DNA from 3 places in the Methylobacterium fujisawaense genome. Region 1 is predicted to be linked to each of the others. Evidence: predicted binding sites of a transcription regulator. Region 1 holds the regulator's gene; each other region holds the start of a gene.

The links. The regulator HrcA, encoded in region 1, represses chaperone genes, less so after heat shock. The targets are predictions, from matches to a motif close to GTTAGCACTCNCNNNNNGNGAGTGCTAAC.
Region 2: groES (co-chaperone GroES) is a predicted target of HrcA. The motif match lies at 988-1,016, and genes of this name have one in related genera.
Region 3: ABC766_RS18625 (co-chaperone GroES) is a predicted target of HrcA. The motif match lies at 1,425-1,453, and genes of this name have one in related genera.

Annotation. Positions count from the first base shown of each region.
Region 1 covers NZ_CP155000.1:5,404,828-5,407,093, forward strand. Annotated here, with positions in the region: gene ABC766_RS25595 (methyl-accepting chemotaxis protein) at 1-574, shown strand, start outside; gene hrcA (heat-inducible transcriptional repressor HrcA) at 588-1,643, opposite strand; gene rph (ribonuclease PH) at 1,811-2,266, shown strand, end outside.
Region 2 covers NZ_CP155000.1:1,378,442-1,380,707, forward strand. Annotated here, with positions in the region: gene ABC766_RS06590 (CorA family divalent cation transporter) at 1-873, opposite strand, end outside; gene groES (co-chaperone GroES) at 1,087-1,377, shown strand; gene groL (chaperonin GroEL) at 1,452-2,266, shown strand, end outside.
Region 3 covers NZ_CP155000.1:3,937,220-3,939,485, forward strand. Annotated here, with positions in the region: gene groL (chaperonin GroEL) at 1-936, opposite strand, end outside; gene ABC766_RS18625 (co-chaperone GroES) at 1,035-1,322, opposite strand; gene rsgA (ribosome small subunit-dependent GTPase A) at 1,671-2,266, shown strand, end outside.

The sequences.
Region 1 (2,266 bases):
GGCCGTGGACGAGGCCGACGAGACGGGACACCGCGTGCAGGCGCTGTCGGAGGCGGTATCCCGGATCAGCGACGCCGCCGGGCTGATCGCCTCGATCGCCGCGCAGACCAACCTGCTGGCCCTCAACGCCACCATCGAGGCGGCGCGCGCCGGCGAGGCCGGGCTCGGCTTCGCCGTGGTGGCGGCCGAAGTGAAGGATCTGGCTGCGCAGACCGCCCGCGCCACCGAGGAGATCAACGATCATATCGCGCGCGTCCAGGGCTCCACCGGCGAAGCCACCCGGGCACTCGACGGTATCGTCACGCGGATCCGGGACATCAACGCGGTCGCCGCGGCCGTCGCCGCCTCAGTCGAGGAGCAGGGGGCGGCCACGCAGGAGATCGTCCGCAACGTGACCCAGGCGTCGGACGGGACCGCGGACGTGACGGTGAATATCGCCGGGGTGGCCGGAGCCGCCGCGCAAACGGGCGAGGCCGCGCGACAGGTCCTGGGCTCAGCATCGGATCTGTCGCAGCACTCCGCGCGCCTCGGTGTCGAGGTCGCACGATTCCTGGATTCGGTTCGGGCGGCCTGAGGCCCGACAGGACCTACCGGCCGCCGTCCAGAAGCTTCGACACCACCCGCGCCGTATAATCCACCATCGGCACGATGCGCGCGTAGTTGAGGCGGGTCGGACCGATGACCCCGACCACGCCGACGATCTTCTGCGATCCGTCGCGGAACGGCGCCGCGATCAGCGATGACCCCGAGAGGGAGAACAGCTTGTTCTCGGAGCCGATGAAGATACGCACGCCCTCGCCGCCCTCGGCACGGGCCAGCAGGTCGATGACGTCCTTCTGGGTCTCCAGGTCGTTGAACAGCAGGCGGATCCGCTCCAGATCCTCGACCGCACGCAGGTCGTCGAGCAGGTTGGCCTGGCCGCGAACGATCAATTGGCGCGCTTCCGTCGGCCCCACCGGCGTTGCGAGCCCCGCATCGACGAGGCGTTCGGTGATCGCGTCGAGCTCGCGCTTCATGGCCTTGCGGCCGGCCTCGATCTCGGCGCGCAGCGACCCCAGAGTGCGGCCCTGCAGGCGCGCGTTGAGGAAATTCGTGGCCTCCTGAAGCGCACCCGCCGGAAGTCCGGGCGGCAGATCGACGATGCGGTTCTCGACGGAGCCGTCATCCGAGACGAGGATGACGAGGGCGCGGGCCGGATCGAGCCGCACGAACTCGATGTGCTTCAGATTGACGTTGGCCTTGGTGGTCAGCACCACGCCGGCCCCCCGCGAAACGCCCGACAGCATGGTCGAGGCCTCGGCCAGGGCGGAATCGAACGTGTGGCCCGAGGCTGCGGCCCGCATCTGTGCCTCGATGCGCGCCTGCTCGTCCTGGCTGACGTCGCCGAGTTCCAGCATCGCGTCGACGAAGAACCGCAGCCCGAGTTCGGTCGGGAGGCGTCCGGCCGAGGTATGCGGCGCGAAGATCAGGCCGGAATGCTCCAGATCCGCCATCACGTTCCGGATCGAGGCCGGCGACAGCGCCATCGGGAGGATCCGAGCGAGATTCCGGGAGCCCACCGGCTCGCCGGTCGTGAGATAGCTCTCGACGATCTGCCGGAAGATCTCGCGGGCGCGCTCATTGAGGGCGGCGAGGGCCTGCATGGATTGGCCGTTGGCAAAGTTGGGACTGGGGTGTGTCACGCGGTCATCCTGTGGTCCGATCATGCGCAACCGACCCGCGCGGATCAATCCGTATGGCGATGCTTGCCCGTGATGTCGCGGCGGCCTAAGAGCCCGGCCCTCGACACTCTCGACAGAAGGGGCCCGCGATGCGGCCTTCCAAGCGTGCCGCCGACGAGTTGCGGCCCGTGAGCCTGGAGCGCGCGGTCTCGCGCTACGCAGAAGGCTCGTGCCTCGTCAGCTTCGGAAATACCCGGGTGCTCTGCACCGCGTCGCTCGAAGAGCGTTCGCCCCCGTGGCTGCGCGGCTCGGGCAAGGGCTGGGTCACGGCGGAGTACGCCATGCTCCCGCGTGCGACGCACGAACGCACCCGCCGCGAGGTTGGTTCCGGGAAGCCGTCGGGTCGAACGCAGGAAATCCAGCGGCTGATCGGCCGGTCCCTCCGGGCCGTCACGAACCTGCCGGCCATGGGCGAGCGTCAGGTGACGATCGATTGCGACGTCATCCAGGCCGATGGCGGCACCCGGACGGCCGCCATCACCGGCGCCTGGGTGGCGCTGCACGATTGCTTCGCATGGATGCGGACGCGCTCGATCATCTCGGTC
Region 2 (2,266 bases), 2.6 Mb from region 1:
GTTCATGCCGTAGATCGACGCGATCAATGTCGGCGGGACGCCGACCACTGAGACGACGGTGAGCACCCGGAAGACGTTGTTCTGCTCGATGGTGATGAGGCCGAGGGCCGCGTCGAGCAGGAACTGCACGTTCTCAGCGAGGCGCGTCTCGAACTCGTCGAGGGATTCGATGTCCCGCTTGATCGTCTCGAAGCGCGCGTCCTCCGGCAGGCCGATGCCGTCGCAGGCTGCGGCGACGAACGGCACGATCCGTTCGAGCCCGAGCAGGCTGGCGCGGATCTTCCCCAGGACCTTTCCGCGGTTGCTGATGCCCCGCAGGATCCGGCGCAGGGCGAGGTCGCGGCGCCGGGGCGGCGGGCTCTCCAGGCGCCGCCGCTCGGCACCGCGGACGTCGAAGTCGAAGATCCGGGTCGAGAGCGTGTCGAGTTCCGATCCCATGTCCTCCAGGGCGTCCGCGAGGCTGTCGACCAGCTCCTCCAATACGACGAGGAAGATCTCGCTCGGGGTCTTGCTGCCATCGCCCTCCGCGATGCGCTTCGCGGAGGAGTCGAAGGCGCGCAGGTCGTGAAAGCGGATCGTGACGAAGTGGTCCTTGGTCAACAGGAAGCCCAGCGGCTTCACCTGCGACGCGCTCTGCTCGAAGGTGATCATCGGCGTCGAGAGCGACAGGCCGCCCTTCACCCGGCGCAGGCGACTCGACGTCTCGACCTCCGACAGCGCCGCCCGGGACGGCACGCGCAGACCGGTCGCGGCCTCGACCGCTTTGGCTTCCTCCGGGCTCGGGTCGTTCAGGTCGAGCCAGACCGTATGGCGCGCGATCGGGCTGCCGGGTTGCAACGCCACCGGGCCTTCGGGTCCGTGCAGGCTCAACATGACGGCGCATTATCCATGGGACGAGAAGGAAGGCCGCCGGCGCGTCATCGCACCGTCGCGCGGGGGTGCGACAGCCTTGACTCGGAACCGCAGCGAGCCTATCTCGCCGCCGTCTTTGGCACTCGCCGAGACAGAGTGCTAACAGTCGAGTTCGCGAGCGGTCCCGCCGGCCGCATCAACGCCAACTCCAGACCTGAAGCAAGAGGGCAGCTCATGAAGTTCCGTCCGCTGCACGACCGCGTGGTCGTCCGTCGCATCGAGAGCGAGGAGAAGACCAAGGGCGGCATCATCATCCCGGACACCGCCAAGGAGAAGCCGCAGGAAGGCGAGATCGTCGCCGTCGGTCCCGGCGCCCGCGACGAGCAGGGCCGCGTCAACCCGCTCGACGTCAAGGCCGGCGACCGCGTCCTGTTCGGCAAGTGGTCCGGCACCGAGGTCAAGATCGACGGTCAGGACCTCCTGATCATGAAGGAATCCGACATCATGGGCGTCGTCGCCGTCTGATCGGATCACCTCTCACCGCCCTTTGAGACTTTCCATAGTCTTGGGGCGCAACCCAACCAGATAAGAGGCACACAATGGCAGCGAAAGACGTTCGTTTCTCCGCCGACGCCCGCGATAAGATGCTGCGCGGCGTCGACATCCTCGCAGACGCGGTGAAGGTGACGCTGGGCCCGAAGGGCCGCAACGTCGTGATCGAGAAGAGCTTCGGCGCCCCGCGCATCACCAAGGACGGCGTCACCGTCGCCAAGGAGATCGAGCTCGCCGACCGCTTCGAGAACATGGGCGCCCAGATGGTGCGCGAAGTGGCCTCGAAGACCAACGACATCGCGGGTGACGGCACCACCACCGCGACCGTGCTGGCCCAGGCCATCGTCCGCGAGGGCGCCAAGTACGTCGCCGCCGGCATCAACCCGATGGACCTGAAGCGCGGCATCGACCTCGCCACCCAGGCTGCGGTGAAGGACATCATCGCCCGCGCCAAGAAGGTCTCGACCTCCGACGAGGTCGCCCAGGTCGGCACGATCTCCGCCAACGGCGACAAGGAGATCGGCGAGATGATCGCCCACGCCATGCAGAAGGTGGGCAACGAGGGCGTCATCACCGTCGAGGAGGCCAAGACCGCCGAGACCGAACTCGACGTCGTCGAAGGCATGCAGTTCGACCGCGGCTACCTGTCGCCGTACTTCATCACGAATGCGGAGAAGATGGTCGCCGAGCTGGAAGACCCCTACATCCTCATCCACGAGAAGAAGCTCTCCTCGCTCCAGGCGATGCTGCCGGTGCTCGAGGCCGTGGTCCAGACCGGCAAGCCGCTCCTGATCATCGCCGAGGACATCGAGGGCGAGGCGCTCGCCACGCTCGTCGTCAACAAGCTCCGCGGCGGCCTGAA
Region 3 (2,266 bases), 1.5 Mb from region 1:
CACGTTCTCGAGCTTGATGCCGAGATCCTCCGCGATCATCTGGCCCTTGGTCAGGATCGCGATGTCCTCGAGCATCGCCTTGCGGCGGTCACCGAAGCCCGGCGCCTTCACGGCCGCGACCTTCAGGCCGCCGCGCAGCTTGTTCACCACCAGGGTGGCCAGCGCCTCACCCTCGATGTCCTCGGCGATGATCAGGAGCGGCTTGCCGGTCTGGACCACGGCCTCGAGCACCGGCAGCATCGCCTGGAGCGAGGAGAGCTTCTTCTCGTGGATGAGGATGTAGGGGTCTTCCAGCTCGGCGACCATCTTCTCCGCATTCGTGATGAAGTACGGGGACAGGTAGCCGCGGTCGAACTGCATGCCTTCGACGACGTCGAGTTCGGTCTCGGCGGTCTTGGCCTCTTCGACCGTGATGACGCCCTCGTTGCCCACCTTCTGCATGGCGTGGGCGATCATCTCGCCGATCTCCTTGTCGCCGTTGGCGGAGATCGTGCCGACCTGGGCGATCTCCTCGGACGAGGCGACCTTGCGGGAGCGCGCGCCGATATCCTTCACGACCGCGGCCACGGCCAGATCGATGCCGCGCTTCAGGTCCATCGGGTTCATGCCGGCGGCGACGTACTTCACGCCCTCCCGGACGATGGAGGCCGCGAGAACGGTCGCGGTCGTCGTGCCGTCACCGGCGGTGTCGCTCGACTTGGAGGCCACTTCGCGCACCATCTGGGCGCCCATGTTCTCGAACTTGTCGACGAGCTCGATCTCCTTGGCGACGGTGACGCCGTCCTTGGTGATGCGCGGGGCGCCGAAGCTCTTCTCGATCACGACGTTGCGGCCCTTCGGGCCCAGCGTCACCTTCACCGCACTGGCGAGCAGTTCGACACCGCGCAGCATCTTCTCGCGGGCATCGACCGAAAAGCGAACGTCTTTGGCGGACATGGTGGAGCACTCGTCATCTGTCGTTTGGCCCTGAGGCGCGCCACAGCGGGCGCCTCGAAGGGCAGATCGTCGTGAGGCTCTGAGCGGCCTGATCCGCGCTAGGCGACGATGCCCAGGATGTCGGATTCCTTCATGATCAGGAGGTCCTGACCGTCGATCTTGACCTCGGTGCCGGACCACTTGCCGAACAGGACGCGGTCGCCGGCCTTCACCTCGAGCGGGTTGATCTTGCCCGCCTCGTCGCGCACGCCCGGTCCAGCGGCGACGACCTCGCCCTCCTGCGGCTTCTCCTTGACCGTATCGGGAATGATGATGCCGCCCTTGGTCTTCTCCTCGCCTTCGATGCGACGGAGGACCACGCGGTCGTGCAGCGGACGGAATTTCATCGTGGTATCCTGATCGTTCCCAAGCGAGATCCAACCGACATGATTGGCGCTGTCGCGGGAAAGGCTACGGCGAGACTGTCATCGCCGCCCGATCGACGCATTGTTAGCACTCACCGAGTGGAAGTGCTAATCTTATGAATGGGCCGGAGACCGGCTCATCCGGGCATTGGCGCGCGCCTTCGCGGCCGCTCCCGATTGACCCGCGCGGCGACACGACCGTCCGCCTCCCGTGGGTATGGCCAAGGGAGACGGCGCAGGGCGACGGCGCAGGGCGACGGTCCTTGCACTCGGCCGGGCATCGACGTGCGCCTGGCGGCGGAGGGCTGGCCAGGCGCAGGATGCCATGTCATGGGCAGGACGGTGATCGATCATCCCCCTTCCTTCCAGCCCCTGTCGCTTGCAAGCTTGGGCTGGTCCGACTTCTTCGAAGTCCAGCGTGAACCCCACGAGGCCGATCTCGCCCCGATGCGGATCGCGACGCTTCACCGGTCTCGCTTGACCGCCCTGTCGGAGGCCGGATCCGTCGAACTGACGCTCGCGATCCACGCCAGCACGAGCGACTTCACCGTGGGCGATTGGGTTCTCGTCGATCCACGAACCCAGACCGTGCATCGCCGTCTCAGCCGCAGGACGGTCATGGAGCGCCGCACCGAAGGCAGCCGGACCCTTCAGGCCGCTGCGGCCAATGTCGACACGCTGTTCATCGTCACCTCCTGCAACGCGGATTTCAATCCGGCGCGACTGGAGCGCTATCTAGCTCTGGCCAATCAAGGCGGCACAACCCCGGTGATCCTGCTCACCAAGGCCGATACGACAGCCGAACTGGGAACCTACCAGCGCCAAGCGTCCGAGTTGCAGCGCGGGCTCGACGTCGTAACCCTCAACCCCCGTCTCTCCGCGGCTGCAGACGCCCTCGCTCCGTGGTGTGGGCTGGGGCAGACCGT